4 regions of the Arthrobacter sp. 2RAF6 genome follow, and region 3 is predicted to be linked to each of the others. Evidence: riboswitches for the same ligand, from Rfam matches in the RefSeq annotation. Region 3 holds a riboswitch; each other region holds the start of a gene.
What was found. Region 3 has a riboswitch for thiamine pyrophosphate ahead of thiO (glycine oxidase ThiO). Riboswitches for the same ligand answer to the same signal wherever they lie in the genome.

Region 1 (3,754 bases), on a different contig from region 3:
ATCCTCAAGGACCGCCTCCCGGAGAACGCGGGCGTCATTGTCCGCACCGCCGCCGAGGGTGCGTCCGAGGAAGAGCTGACGCACGATATCAACCGCCTGCGGGCCCAGTGGGAAGGCATCGAAAGCCAGTCCACCTCCACCAAGATCCTCGCCCCGGAAGTGCTGTACGGCGAACCGGACCTCACCATCAAGGTTGTCCGCGACGTCTTCAACGAGGACTTCTCCAAGCTCATCGTCTCCGGCGACGAAGCCTGGGACACCATCGAGGCCTACGTCACCTACGTGGCGCCGGATCTGGTGGGGCGCCTCGAAAAGTGGACCTCGGATCAGGACATCTTCTCCGCATGGCGCGTGGACGAACAGATCCACAAGGCATTGGAGCGCAAGGTCTTCCTGCCCTCCGGCGGTTCGCTCGTGATCGACCGTACCGAGGCCATGACGGTTGTTGACGTCAACACCGGGAAGTTCACCGGCAGCGGTGGCAACCTCGAGGAAACCGTCACCAAGAACAACCTTGAGGCTGCCGAGGAAGTGGTCCGCCAGCTGCGCTTGCGCGACATCGGCGGAATCATCGTCATCGACTTCATCGACATGGTCCTGGAATCCAACCGCGATCTCGTATTGCGCCGCTTGGTCGAGTGCCTCGGCCGGGACCGTACCAAGCACCAGGTCGCCGAAGTGACGTCGCTCGGATTGGTCCAGATGACCCGCAAGCGCATGGGCACCGGCCTGCTTGAGGTCTTCGGCGAGCAGTGCGAAACGTGCGCAGGGCGCGGAATCGTCACGCACGACGAGCCGGTGGAGCACCGTCGGGCCAACGTGGTGGCCGCCGAACACCACCACCCGCGCACGGAATCACAGCCGACCGTCCGCCCGGAGCAGCGCAAGCGCCGCCGCGGCAGGGGCACGGGGCAGGGCACTGCCGAGCTCCCGATCACCCCGCCCGTACCGGTCCACACCGTGGAATCCACTGATCCGAATCGCCAGGCAGCCACCCGCGCCGCCCTTGCCACCATCGCGGCAGCAGCCCACGCTGCCCACCTGCACGACGACGAGCTCCACCACGCGGCGGAATTGCTCGCCGATCGGCACGTAGCAGAAGCAGCGCCGCTCCAGGCCCCAGCGGCCCCGGTCCAGGCTCCTGCAGCCCCGGTCCAGGCTCCTGCCGCTGCATCGAGGGGCGAGGAACGTTCGAAGCCTGTGCTGCGATTCGGCGGCGAGGAAGTTGCGTTGCCCTTCGTCCACCACGAAGAAGAGCCAGCGAGTGGCGCGCCTGCCATGAGCCTGGATCTGTTGGCACAGGCATTCGCAGGCCTCGGAGAAGCTCCGGGCGCCGCGACGACGGCGGCAGAAGCCAAGGAAGCGCCCGCAGGGGCCTCCGCGGCCGTTGCAAGCGGAGAATCCCCCGAGCCCGGTTCGCGTGGACGCCGAGGCCGCCGCAACCGTAGCGCCAGCCGGGCCCAGGGTGCCGCCAACGCCACCAACGTGGAGCACCACGAGGTTGCCGCGCCTGCTTCCGGTGGGGCCGCACACGAGGCCAAGGCGCCGGAGGCTGCTCCGGCCAAGCCGACGGCGGCAGCGGAACCGATCATCCTCGGGGTCGGCGTGCCCAAGTCCGAACTCTAAGCGCAGTACCCTGTTCGAAGCCCCGGCCGTTCCCGCTCTTGTGGAAACCGCCGGGGCTTCGGCGTTCCCGGCCAATTCGCCGGACCTTCGCTCAATGCGGTTGCATGGGGCGATTTCAGCAGGCGAGGTGTGATCCGGGTTAAGCTAGGGGACTGACACGGGGTGCCGCGCACCAAGCCGGCTGAGACCAGACCCGTTGAACCTGTCCGGTTAGCACCGGCGAAGGGATGTCTCGCATGACTGTTTCGGTGCAATCAGCCGTCTACCCGCTCAAGGCCGTCCAGCGCCCAATCCCCAGGGTTCTCAGCATTGCCGGCTCGGATCCTTCGGGTGGTGCCGGGATCCAGGCAGACCTCAAGAGCATCGCGGCAAACGGGGGCTACGGCATGGCCGTCATCACGGCGCTCACCGTACAAAACACGCAGGGAGTCACTGCCGTCCACGTGCCTCCCGTGGAGTTCCTGCGCCAGCAATTGGATGCCATTAGCGACGACATCACGGTTGATGCCGTCAAGATCGGCATGCTCGGGGATGCGGCGGTCATCCACGAAGTCCGCCGCTGGCTCGGCGAGGCGCGCCCCGCCGTCGTCGTGCTGGATCCAGTGATGATCGCCACCAGTGGCGACCGGCTCCTTGCGGAGTCCGCCGAAACCGCACTGCGGGAACTTCTGCCCCTCGCCGACCTGGTGACGCCCAACCTTCCTGAATTGGCCATGCTGCTTGGCGAACCTGAAGCCACTGACTGGCCATCGGCCTTGGAGCAAGGCAAACGCCTGGCTGCCGCCTGTGGAAACACCGTCCTGGTGAAGGGCGGCCATCTTCAGGGAACCGGCTGCCCCGATGCCCTGGTCAACACCGGGGGAGTCCTGAGCCAGGACGTGGTGGAATTCGCCGGCCAACGGGTGGAAACCCGCAATAGCCATGGCACGGGGTGTTCCCTGTCGTCGGCGATGGCGACGGCCAAGGCGCGGCTCGGCGATTGGGAGTCCGCCTTGCGTGTGGTCAAGCCTTGGCTTCAAGAGGCGCTGACCCAGTCCGAGGTACTGGAAGTCGGGAAAGGCAACGGGCCGATCAATCATTTCCACGCGCTCCAGCACGCCATTCAACCAGGCGATTTTGCCATCCGCATGTGGGAAGCCGCCCAGACTGAACTTGCGGCCATTTATGGCTTGGACTTTATCCAGCACCTGCAATCCGGTGGGCTCAGCGAAGCGCAGTTCAGCTATTACCTGTCGCAGGATGCCATCTATCTCAACGGCTATTCCCGGGTCCTGGCGCGGGCAAGCGCCCTCGCCCCGAGCGAAACCGAACAGCTGTTCTGGGCCCGCGGCTCGCAGATGTGCCTTGAAGTCGAGTCCGAGCTGCATCGGAATTGGCTCAGCGGACGCCAGGTAAGCGGAGAGCTGGGCCCGGTCACGAAGGCCTATGTGGACCATTTGCTGGCGGCGTCGGCGTCGGGCAGTTATGCCGTCCTGCTGGCTGCCGTGCTGCCCTGCTACTGGTTGTACGCCGAGGTGGGACAGCAGCTACACCATGGCTATATACAGGCGGGAGCGTCGGACGAGCACCCTTATGCGGACTGGCTGCGCACCTACGCGGACGAGGCGTTCGCCGAGGCCACCCGCAAGGCGATCGACATCACGGACGCCGCCGCGCAGGCCGCAACACCCACGGAGCGTGCCGCCATGATGGAGGCGTTTGCCCAATCCTGCCGTTACGAAACAGCGTTCTTCGATGCTCCAAGGTTGCACGGCTGAACCCGGTTCATGTCGGGGAAAGACGGGGTGAAGGGCCTGTTCCTGCGGGCGCTGCAGCGTGTCGGACTGAGGATCCGAGGTTTTCCCGGCCGGCAGGGTAAGGTGGACGGGCACGGTACCGGGTGGCGCATAGCCAGTCTGTGGCAGCCATCACGTGGCGGCCCCCGGACCTGGCCTCATTTGCAGCCGAAGGCGAAACTAGCGTAATCTAGATCTTCGGTGCTTACGCCAACACTTGGGTTATGCCCCCAGAAACCGTTCATTTGGAACTGACCTTTCATTTGGAACTATTCGAGGGATGACTCATGGATTCCGTACCGGAGTCCACGGCGTTGAGGCACAGCGTGAACCAGGCCCGTTTTCGGATCGGG
Region 2 (3,754 bases), on a different contig from region 3:
GGTGGGAGCCAATGCCGGCAACCTTGAGGCGGTCGGCGAGCGCGCCGACGTCGTCTCCTGACGGCACCTCGATAACAACCTCGCCGAGACCGAGCGTATCCTTGCGCGCACCTGCACCGCGGCTGTTCCAGACATTCATGGCCATGTGGTGGTGGTAGCCTCCCGCGGAGACGAACAGGGCTTGGCCGTGCCACCCGGCGGTCTGCTCGAAGCCCAAGGTGTCGACATAGAAATCATGGGCAGTCTGCACGTCGCCCACCTGGAGGTGGACATGCCCGACGCCGGCGCCCGCCTCATGCTGGCCCGTCACCGCCGCTTCGCTCAGGTATTGCTGGAGGTAACGCTGCGGCGGGAGCGGCAGGCTGTCCATGACGACGGAACTGCCGTTCCACTCCCAGCCTTCGCGGGGCTTGTCGTAATAGAGCTCGATGCCGTTGCCCTCAGGATCCGTGAAGTAGAACGCCTCGCTGACGAGGTGGTCCGCGCTGCCGACGAAGGCGTGGGGTTCGTACTGCGCGGCGGAGGCAACGGTTGCGGCGAGCGAGGACTGGTCTTCGAAGAGCAAGGCTGTATGGAAGAGTCCAGCCTCTCCACGACCCGGGATCTGGAGCCCGGAGGCCGGCGCGAGGTGCACCAACGGCTTGCCGAGCCTGCCGAAGTAGAGTCCGCCATCCTGTTCGGCGACGACGTCCAGCCCCAGCGCCCGCTGGTAGTAGTCGCCCATGAGCTTCATGTCCCCCACTTTGAGCATGACGGTACCCATGGTGAGTTCGGCAGGAAGGAGATCCTGGCTGGATGTGATGGTCATGTGAAACTCCCGGTATTTTGTGGCGCCGCCTTTCGGCAACCTCTATACATCCAAATTACTTGAAGCTTCAATTTATTCCTAATGCCCGGCACTTCCTGAAATATGCCCCCTCAGCACGGTGCATTGCGGATTCAGCACCACCTCAAGGCTCGCCCGGGGATCCTTTGCGTAGAGCACGACGTCGGCACTGGCACCTTCGCTGATGCCGTCGGCACCCAGCCACTCACGGGCGGACCAGCAGGCGGCATCGAGGGCCGCGGCAGCCGAAAGGCCGGCGCGGTGCAGTTCCAGGATTTCCTCGCCGATCCGGCCGTGCTTGATGACGCTGCCGGCGTCGGTCCCGGCATACACCCGCACTCCGGCGTCGAATGCCTCGGCGACGCGTTCATGCCTGAGCTCCCACAGCCTGGTCATGTGGGCGGCGTAACGCGGGAACTTCGCTTCCGCCTGCTTCGCGATGTCCGGAAAAGTAGCAATGTTGATCAGGGTGGGAACGATCGGCACACCCTGGTCCAGGAGCCTGGGAATGTGGTGCGGAAGTAGGCCGGTGGCGTGCTCGATGCAGTCGATGCCGGCGTCGAGCATGTCGTCGATAGTCCCTTCGGCGAAGCAATGGGCAGTCACCCGGGCTCCCTCGCCGTGTGCCGCGGCGACGGCGTCCTTGACGATGGCGGCGGGAAAGGACGGGCCAAGATCCCCTGCCGAGCGGTCGATCCAGTCCCCGACGATCTTGACCCAGCCGTCTCCGGACCGTGCCTGCTTGCGCACCGCCTCCACCAGATCCTCCGGTTCGACTTCTTCGGCCAGTCCGGGAATGTACCGGCGTTGCCTGGCGATGTGCCTGCCTGCGCGGATGATCCTGGGCATGTCCGTCCGGCGCTGCAGCCAGCGCGTGTCGCTTGCGGATCCGGCGTCGCGGATCAAGAGCGTCCCGGCGTTCCGGTCCGCCGTCGCCTGCAGTCGGGCAGTCTGATCGTCCACCGCTCCGCCCTTGCCTAATCCAACATGGCAATGCGCATCCACCAGACCGGGCAACACCCATCCGTCCAGGATGACGTCGGGCGCGGCAGCGGGCGGCAGAAAGGTCAGCCTTCCGTCGACCGACCAGAGGCCACGCCGTTCTTCTTTCGGTCCCGTGAGGACGGCGCCGCTGAACTCGATGATTTCCGCCATGATTCCACCTTAAACTCCTGCGCCGTTCCCGGCCCGGTCACATCTGTCCTCGGCCACATCTCTCCTCCGTCACATCTGTCCTGGGCACCAACAGCTGTGGTAGCTTCGTCTACGACCACACGGGGGCCCTTGCAAGGGCTGAGATCGGGCTGACGCAGCCTGCGACCGTTGAACCTGTCCGGGTAATGCCGGCGAAGGAAGTGAGTAATCCTTTGAGCACCAAAGAAACACAGCTGAGCCCTACCAAAAACGGATCGGCGCAAGAGGTGACCCAGTCCCTGAAGTCGCATTCCCTCGCGTTCCTGGAAGACACGGAGACGGGAATCCGGGTTCCGGTCACGGAAATCGCCCTGGAACCATCCCCCAACGGCGAGGCCAACGCGCCTTTCCAGGTGTACCGCACTGCAGGGCCAGGAAGTGATCCCGTGGTTGGCCTCGAGCCGTTCCGCAGCGAGTGGATCGACGCCCGCGGCGACACCGAGGCATACAGCGGCCGCGAACGGAACCTGCTCGACGACGGCAAGTCGGCCGTGCGCCGCGGCGCCGCCTCCGCTGAGTGGAAGGGCGCACAGCCGGTGCCCCGCCGCGCCGTCGACGGCAAGACCGTGACACAGATGCACTATGCCAAGCAGGGGATCGTGACGCCCGAAATGCAGTTCGTGGCACTTCGCGAGAACTGCGATGTTGAACTGGTCCGCAGCGAAGTCGCCGCCGGCCGGGCCATCATTCCCAACAACATTAACCACCCCGAATCCGAACCGATGATCATCGGCAAGGCGTTCCTCGTGAAGATCAACGCCAATATCGGCAACTCGGCCGTCACCAGTTCCATCGCCGAAGAAGTGGACAAGCTGCAGTGGGCCACGCAATGGGGCGCGGACACCGTCATGGACCTGTCCACGGGTGACGACATCCACACCACCCGCGAATGGATCATCCGCAACTCCCCCGTGCCGATCGGCACCGTGCCCATTTACCAGGCCCTCGAGAAGGTCAACGGCGAAGCCAACAAACTCACATGGGAGATCTTCCGCGACACCGTCATTGAACAATGCGAGCAGGGCGTGGACTACATGACCATCCATGCCGGCGTGTTGCTGCGCTACGTGCCGCTCACCGCGAACCGCGTCACGGGCATCGTTTCCCGCGGCGGCTCAATCATGGCCGGCTGGTGCCTGGCGCACCACGAGGAAAACTTCCTGTACACCCATTTCGACGAACTCTGCGAAATCTTCGCCAAGTACGACGTCGCGTTCTCGCTCGGCGACGGCTTGCGCCCGGGAGCGACGGCGGACGCCAACGACGCCGCGCAGTTCGCCGAACTCGACACCTTGGCCGAGTTGACGCAGCGGGCATGGGAATTCGACGTCCAGGTCATGGTGGAAGGGCCCGGCCACGTTCCCTTCCACTTGGTGCGGGAGAACGTGGAGCGCCAGCAAGAGCTCTGCAAGGGCGCCCCGTTCTACACCTTGGGCCCCCTCGTCACCGACGTTGCCCCGGGCTACGACCACATCACCTCTGCCATCGGCGCCACGGAGATCGCACGCTACGGAACCGCGATGCTCTGCTACGTCACTCCAAAGGAACACCTTGGCCTGCCAAACAAGGACGACGTCAAGACCGGGGTAATCACGTACAAAATCGCTGCCCACGCCGCTGACCTTGCCAAGGGACACCCCGGTGCCCACGAACGCGACGATGCCCTGTCCAAGGCCCGCTTCGAGTTCCGCTGGCGTGACCAGTTCGCTCTGTCATTGGATCCGGTCACCGCGG
Region 3 (3,754 bases):
GCCCGACGGCGGCGATCAGCTCCAGTGCGGCAGCCGACGTCGGGCATTTGTAGACGGTGACGAGGCCGCCCTGGCGGTAGCGCCAGTCCGGCAGCTCCGCCAGCGCGTCGTCGATCGCGGACCTGGTGAGGAGGTCATCTTTGCCGGCCATGGGGTGCTCCTTCGCTGACGTGGAATTCGCAGGAATCCCCGGAGCTGCCAGCATTGGCCGCTAGAGGAACTCGGCCCGGCCGTCCATCGCCGAGGAGGCAAGTGCGTGTTCCCGGCGCGGGATGCGGCCTGCCTGCTTCGCCAGCCTACCGGCGATGACAGCGTGTTTGAAGGCCTCGCCCATCTGCACGGGGTTCTGCGCACGGGTCACCGCGGTGGCCAGAAGCACGGCGTCGCAGCCGAGCTCCATGGCGAGTGCGGCGTCGGACGCGGTGCCGATGCCGGCGTCGAGCACTACCGGCACCGAAGCGCGGGACACAATCAGCTCGATGTTGTGCGGATTCAGGATGCCCAGGCCGGTGCCGATAGGCGCACCCAAGGGCATCACCGCTGTGGCTCCGAGGTTTTCCAGGCGAAGCGCCAGCACGGGGTCGTCGTTGGTGTAGGCGAAAACCTTGAAGCCGCGGTCGACGAGTTTCTCCGTTGCGTCCACCAACTCCACGGCGTCAGGCAGCAGCGTCTGTTCGTCGGCGATGACCTCGAGCTTCACCCAATCCGTTTCCAAGGCCTCCCGGGCAAGCTCGGCTGTCATGACAGCGTCCTTGGCAGTGAAACAGCCGGCGGTGTTGGGCAGGACACGGATGCCATGGTCCACGAGCAACTGGAACAGCGAACCTGTTTCCGTCGGCGAGTACCTCCGCATCGCAACAGTGGTGAGTTCGGTGCCGGAAGCCAGAAGCGCTGCCCCCAGGCCGTCCAGGCTCGGGGCTCCGCCGGTCCCCATGATGAGGCGCGAGCCGAACTCGACACCGTCGATCACCAGCGCGTCGGTTCGGGTGCTTGCTGCTTGAGTGCTTGCCGTGGTCATGGTTCAGCCTCCCTGTACTGCGGTCACGATTTCGAGTTCGTCGCCCTCTGCGAGCGCGGTGGCAGCCCACTGGCTGCGCGGCACTACTTCGGAATTGCGTGCGACGGCGACGCCGATCTTACGTCCGTCGGCCGCCTGGCCGCTGGAGTCCACCACCCGTCCGGTGATGTGGCTGACGAGGGTGGTGACCGACGCGTCGTCGCCTAGCGTGTGGTCTGCGCCGTTCAATTTGATGTTCATGCGTGGTCCTTCGGAAGGGGATTTGAGGTATCGGCAGATGGGCCGCCTGTTGAGGCCTTCGCTGCTGAAAGCGGGCGGGAGAAGCGGTCCGGGCGGAATCTGTTCCACCGGGGATCGACGGTGCCATCCATGAGTCCGACGCAGATTTTCGCCGCTGCCGGGGTGAGGAGCACGCCGTGGCGGAAGAAGCCGCTGGCCACGACGAGGCCCCGCACGGTTCCTTCGGAACCTTGTACGTTTTCGTCACCTTTCACACGGCCCAACAGCGGTGCATTGTCCGGAGTGCCTGGACGCGCGCGCGCAGTCGCTTCCAAGAGTTCCAGTTCGGCCACAGCCGGAACCAGTACCTGGGCGTCGCGGAGCAACTGGTACACCCCGCCCGCTGACACCGGGTTGGCCGCTCCCCCGGACGCCGACAAGCCGTCTTCACGTTGCGTCGCGCCGATCACCACGGTCCCGTCGTCGCGGGGGACGATGTAGACGGGCACTCCGCGCACCATTCCACGGACCGTGGCCGTGACCAGGGGTTGCAGGTGCTCCGGGACGCGCAGCCGCAGTATGTCGCCGTACACCGGACGCAACGGGAGCGATAATCCATCCGGCAGGCCCTTCAAGCGGGGGGCATCCAGTCCGTTGGCAACCACTGTTTCGGTGGCGAACACTTCGATGCCTGAGTCCAGCAGAACCCCGACGACGCGCCCGTCCTCCCACAGGAGGCCTGCCGCGGTATCCTGGACCGCAAAACCGCCCCCGGCCCCCGCAATCCAGCTGGAATCGCCGGGCTGGTGGTCTGCAAGCGCGCCTAGAATCGCAGCCGAAAGCCGGCGCGGATCCACTTGGTGGTCGCCCGGGATGTCGAAGGCACAGGAAATCTGCGGGCTCAACAGCGGCTCACGCTCCCGGGCCTCGCGCAAAGGCACGGATTCCACCACCAGGCCGTTGGCCAGCTGGACATCCCGGAGGTCGGCGAGCGCCCGGCGGTCCGCAGCGTCCGCGCCGACGGCGAGGGTCGGCGTCGTGCGGTAACCCGTGCTGCGTCCGGTGCTTGAGCCGGTCACATTGCGTTCGAAGTCCGGCCACAATGCCGACGATTCGAGCATGAGCTCCAGGAGGTCCTCTTCCTGGTAATGCAGTTCACTGACGGGCGCCAGCATGCCCGCCGCCGCGAAGGTGGCGCCGCTGGCCGGTGCGGGATCGATCAGGGCAACCGAGCGGCCGGACCTGCGGGCTTCCCACGCGATGCCGAGGCCAATGACACCGCCTCCGATCACCGCCACATCTGCGTTCAGGGGTCCGGGCTGGGTGTTTGCTTCGTCCATGGAGTCCTTCCCTACGCCGGTACTAGCCGGATCAGGTCAAGCGGTCGGCGCTGAAGCCCTCTCAGCCGCGCGGCGATTGTGACTGCCGCCGCGGCTCCCGCGGTACCAGCCCAGTTTAGAGGAACTACTCTGTTTCCATGACCCCGCACGATGTCCACACCACCGCCCGCCTGTACCTCTGCACCGACGCCCGGAAGCAACACGGTGATTTTGAGCAGTTTGTCGATGCCGCATTCGAGGGCGGCGTGGACATCATCCAGCTGCGCGACAAGACGATTGAAGCCGCCGAGGAACTGGAACTCCTGGAGGTCCTGCAATCCGTGGCGCACCGTCATGGCCGTCTCTGGGCAGTCAACGACCGCGCGGACGTGGCGTCCCTCTCCAGCGCACCGGTGTTCCATATCGGCCAAAAGGACATTCCGCTGCGCTCGGCCCGGAAGCTGCTCCACGACCGCACCATCATCGGCCTCTCCACGCACACGCCGGATCAGGTTGACGCAGCCATCGCCGCGTCGCCTGGCCGCAGCGGCCTGGACTACTTCTGCGTCGGGCCCGTGTGGGCTACGCCCACCAAGCCGGGACGTTCCGCCGTCGGGCTCGATCTGGTGAAGTACGCCGCCAACGCGGTGAAGCAGGCAGACGAAGAGACCGTCGGCGGGGTTGTGCTCCCCTGGTTTGCGATCGGCGGCATCGATCTCAGCAACGTGGAAGCGGTAGTGCAGGCCGGCGCCAGCCGCATCGTGGTGGTCCGCGCCATCACTGAGGCGGAGGACCCGACGGCGGCAGCCCGGGCACTCCTGGCCGCCTTGGACGCAGCGGCGGCCTAGCGAGACGCCGGAAGATTTTGGAGTTACCCTGACTTTCGTGTCACATCAGCGGTTAGCCCCGAATGTCAGTGAAACGTCGAACCAGCTCGCGGAAGCGCTGGCGGCGCTTCGGACCGAACTCGAGCTGCCCGCAGGTTATCCCGCTGAAGCGCTGCGCGACGCTGAAGCCGCGGTTTCCGGACACACCCTGCCGGCGCAGGATCTCACGGACGTTCCTTTCATCACGATCGACCCGGCCTCTTCCACGGATCTCGACCAGGCCCTCTTCATTGACCGGTCCGGCGATGGTTACAGGGTTCTCTACGCCATCTCCGATGTGCCCTCCTTTGTGCCGCCGGGAGGCGCGCTCG
Region 4 (3,754 bases), on a different contig from region 3:
ATTCCAGGTCGTGGGTCACGGAAACCACGGATGTTCCGGCGTCGAGCAGTTCGGACAGGAACGACGCAAGCTCGGCCCAAGTGTTCGCGTCCTGGCCGAAGGTCGGTTCGTCCAACACCAGGACCCGCGGGTGCGCGGCGAGCACGGTGGCCACGGACAGCCGCCGCTTTTCGCCCCCGGAGAGCGTGTACGGATTGGCGTCCACGAGATGCCCCAGGCGCAGCCGCTCCAGCAATTCGTCCACGCGCTCCTCGCCGTGGCCAAGGTGCTTGGGGCCGAACATGAGCTCGTCGAGCACGCGTCCCGTGACGAACTGGTGCTCGGGCTCTTGGAACACGGTCCCGATCCGGGAGATCAGCTGCTGTGCCTTCCACGTGAACGGGTCGGTGCCGGCGCCGTCGCTGAGCCCGGCGGCGGCAGTCACCGTGCCGGACACCGGCGCCAATAGGCCCGCGAGGGTCAAAGCGAAGGTCGATTTTCCTGCGCCGTTGGGGCCGGTGATGGTCAGCGCCTGCCCGGCGAATACTTCGGCGTCGAGTCCGGCCTGCACAGGAAGGGGCGCGATCGTTTTGAACCCCCGGCGCCGCGGCCGTTCGCGGGACACCGCGAGCTCCTGGGTGGCGAGCAACAGCTCTCCCATGCTCCCCGCCCGGGAGCCGCCCGTTGCTCCGGAGCCGGCGGCTGTTCCGGAACGTGGCCGGGTGGCCGGCACGTACCCGGGCACCCAGACGCCTGCAGCAGTGAGCATGTCCCTTGCTTGCGCCAGAACGGTGTCGGGATCGCCGTCCACGAGCACGCCCGGCGTCGACCCTCCCGTGGAGGAGGTGCTGCCCGGCTGGAGGACCACGATCCGGTCCACGAGGTCTTTCCAGACGGAGACCCGATGCTCCACCACCACCAAGGTGGCCCCGGTCTTGTGCAGGCAGCGGCCCACGGCATCGCGGACCTCCAGCACGCCGGCCGGGTCCAGGTTGGCGGTCGGCTCGTCCAGGAGGATCAAGCCAGGCCGCATCGCCAGAATGCCGGCCAGCGCAAGGCGCTGTTTCTGCCCGCCCGAGAGGGCCGACGTCGGGTGGTCGAGCGAAAAGTTGCCGCTGGCACTATTCCGTAGCCCGACGTCGTCGAGCGCTTCATGGACCCGCTTCCAGATCTCTTCCCGCGGCACGCAAAGGTTCTCGGCGCCGAACGCGACGTCGTCGCCCAGCCGGGAAAGCACCACCTGGGTTTCGGGATCTTGCTGCATGAGTCCGGCACGGCCCCGCTGGGCCTTCGGCGAAACGCCGTCCACCAGCAACGAGCCGGTCTCGTCGGCGTCGTCACCTTCCTCGCCCAGCACGCCCGCCAGGGCATGCAGGAGCGTCGACTTGCCTGCGCCCGAGGGGCCAAGCAGTAGAACACGCTCGCCCGGACGGATGTCCAGGTCCAAGGCATGGATGGCCTGCGTGGTGCGGCCGGCGTGCCGCCAGCCCCAGCCTTGAGCGGAAATTGCGGCGGGTCGCACCACGGCAGAGGTGCCGGAATCAGGACTGGGCATCAGGAAAAGACGGGCTCCGAGGCGGCTTTGCGGGACGCGAACGCGCTCAGCACACCGGTCTTGGCCAGGCCGCGGGTAGCGATCCAGGACAGGGCACCGGCAATGACGGCCCCGGAGATCGTGCAGAAGACGATGTACGCGAGCTTGTCGACCGGTTCGTAGGCGATGTTCCAGCCCCACGGCAGGAAGGAGTCGTTCAGACCGCAGAACAGACCTGCACCGGCACCGGCCAGCAGGGACACCGGCAGGTTGAACTTCTTGTACATGAAGGCCAGGAAGATGAGTTCCGCGCCGAGGCCCTGGAGCAGGCCCGAGATCAGGACCGTGGTGCCGTACTGCGAACCCATGATGAGCTCACTGGTGGCGGCCACTGTCTCGCAGAAAATTGCCGCACCGGGCTTCCGGACAATGAGCATGCCCAACACTGCCGGAATCATCCAACCGCCGGCGATCAGGCCGCTCAGCGGAGGGTAGCCGGCGGACATGGGCGTGGCAACCAGAGCCATCTGGTCCCACGCCCAGAAGATCACGCCACCGGCGATGGAGATGAGTGCCGCCACGACGATGTCCACGACGCGCCAGTTGTAACCAGGCTTGGTGAGGCCCGGCCTTGCAGAAATACCAGTCATTTTGTCCTCCTGAGGAACAGGAGGGGAAAGTGTTCCCCGGTTGCCTGCGAGCGGCTTCCGCCGCGCCGGTTCCGGACACTATGAGAACTCGACTCCCTTGCGCCGGTACTAGCCGGATCAGGTTCGAGGGTCTGCGGCTGTCCGCACTCTCAGCGCCCGTCCTCCGTGCCGCATTGCTGCGAGCCCGACGGCGGCGCTCCCCTGTCGTTATTAATCCACCCTTTTGGGCGTGGTTCAGTTTACACCTTGGAGGGGTCGCGGGGACCGTGACGGAACGGATAGCGACGGATTCTGCTGGATCATCCGCCGGGTCAGCGCAGGCCGGCCCGGAATGGCGCGGACGCCTGCAGAAACTGGGAGAATGATCCAGCAGAATGTGACGCAGCAAGCGGGCAAAGGAGCGGTCTTGGCAGGCATTGGCGAAGCGAACAGCACCACGGTGGCCGAACCTAGGCTCGCCGCGAGCGTGATCCTGGTCCGCGAGGCCCCCGGTCACGATGGATTTCGCGGCCTGGAAGTGTTCGTCCAGCACCGCGTGACCACGATGGATTTCGCCGCGGGCATGGTCGTCTTCCCCGGGGGACGAGTGGACCAGGCGGACAGCTCCGGCTGGGACTTCGCGGACGACGTCGTCGAGCGGCACGCCGCCGCATGGCACCGGAGCAGCATCGCCGTCGAGCCCTCTTCCGCCCGGTTCAACGCCGGCCGGGTCCTGGCGGCCGCGCAGCGCGAGGTGTTCGAAGAGGCCGGGCTGAAGCTCGACGCCGCCACCCTCCGCCCGTGGGCCAACTGGGTCACCCCGGCAGACCAGCCCAAGCGCTTCGACACATACTTCTACCTTGCCTGCCCGCTATCCGGTGCCGAGCCCAGGCACCAAACCACGGAAGCCTCATCGTCTTTGTGGATGCCGGTCCGCGGAATCCTCGATGCCGAAGCCGCCGGAACCCTCAAGCTCATGCCGCCCACGCTGGCGCTGCTGGATGAGCTCCTCGCCCTCGGCACGGTGGAAGCGATACTCGCCGACGACCGTGACATCGTGCCCGTCCGTCCAAAGCCTGGAGCCTTGGAGGAGTTCTTCCGGCTGAGGCGCCGACCGCCATCCGTTGCTCCGGAACTGCCCTGAAGTGGGGTTAGGCTGGGGACGGTCCTGTTTCCTCCCGCAAGGAGTCCCGGAATGAACCTCCTCATCAAACTGCTCGGCACTGGCGTGAGCATCGGTGCAGGCTTTGTCGGCACCAAGCTCGTCAATGCGTTGTGGGAAAAGTCCACCGGCAAGAAGCCTCCCAAGGGGCACGATGACATGGAGGCAAGCCTTCGCTCGGCACTGACCTTCGCCCTGATTTCGGCGACCGTCAGCGCCGTCATCCAGGTATTTGCAAGCCGCAGTACCCAGCGCGCCATCTCGCGCTTCTCGAAGACGCAGGACATCGTCTAGGCAGACGGGCCGTTAGCGGCGGAGCCGCCCGCGCCCCCGCCGTTACGGAGGTCCCGGGCGCCCCGGCCGTTCCCTCCGCCGTTCCGGGCGTTCCGGCCGTTCCCGGTGTGGGGCATTGCCGAGTCCGCTTCCTGAGCCTTCTCCGCCGCCTGTTGA

Region 1: another riboswitch for thiamine pyrophosphate. It lies ahead of AB4Z38_RS14855 (bifunctional hydroxymethylpyrimidine kinase/phosphomethylpyrimidine kinase); the one in region 3 lies ahead of thiO (glycine oxidase ThiO).
Region 2: another riboswitch for thiamine pyrophosphate. It lies ahead of thiC (phosphomethylpyrimidine synthase ThiC); the one in region 3 lies ahead of thiO (glycine oxidase ThiO).
Region 4: another riboswitch for thiamine pyrophosphate. It lies ahead of AB4Z38_RS13530 (ECF transporter S component); the one in region 3 lies ahead of thiO (glycine oxidase ThiO).

Annotation. Positions count from the first base shown of each region.
Region 1 covers NZ_JBFRGF010000020.1:15,009-18,762, reverse strand. The annotation lists gene AB4Z38_RS14860 (Rne/Rng family ribonuclease) at 1-1,626, shown strand, start outside; TPP riboswitch at 1,775-1,871, shown strand; gene AB4Z38_RS14855 (bifunctional hydroxymethylpyrimidine kinase/phosphomethylpyrimidine kinase) at 1,863-3,383, shown strand.
Region 2 covers NZ_JBFRGF010000002.1:17,450-21,203, forward strand. The annotation lists gene AB4Z38_RS01570 (VOC family protein) at 1-808, opposite strand, end outside; gene AB4Z38_RS01575 (amidohydrolase family protein) at 887-1,981, opposite strand; TPP riboswitch at 2,091-2,198, shown strand; gene thiC (phosphomethylpyrimidine synthase ThiC) at 2,194-3,754, shown strand, end outside.
Region 3 covers NZ_JBFRGF010000001.1:184,882-188,635, reverse strand. The annotation lists gene AB4Z38_RS00930 (4a-hydroxytetrahydrobiopterin dehydratase) at 1-151, opposite strand, end outside; gene AB4Z38_RS00925 (thiazole synthase) at 212-1,018, opposite strand; gene thiS (sulfur carrier protein ThiS) at 1,022-1,258, opposite strand; gene thiO (glycine oxidase ThiO) at 1,255-2,577, opposite strand; TPP riboswitch at 2,569-2,688, opposite strand; gene thiE (thiamine phosphate synthase) at 2,715-3,404, shown strand; gene AB4Z38_RS00905 (RNB domain-containing ribonuclease) at 3,442-3,754, shown strand, end outside.
Region 4 covers NZ_JBFRGF010000017.1:28,354-32,107, forward strand. The annotation lists gene AB4Z38_RS13525 (ABC transporter ATP-binding protein) at 1-1,534, opposite strand, end outside; gene AB4Z38_RS13530 (ECF transporter S component) at 1,534-2,163, opposite strand; TPP riboswitch at 2,240-2,376, opposite strand; gene AB4Z38_RS13535 (NUDIX hydrolase) at 2,525-3,286, shown strand; gene AB4Z38_RS13540 (DUF4235 domain-containing protein) at 3,338-3,598, shown strand; partial or broken gene mnhG (monovalent cation/H(+) antiporter subunit G) at 3,739-3,754, opposite strand, start outside.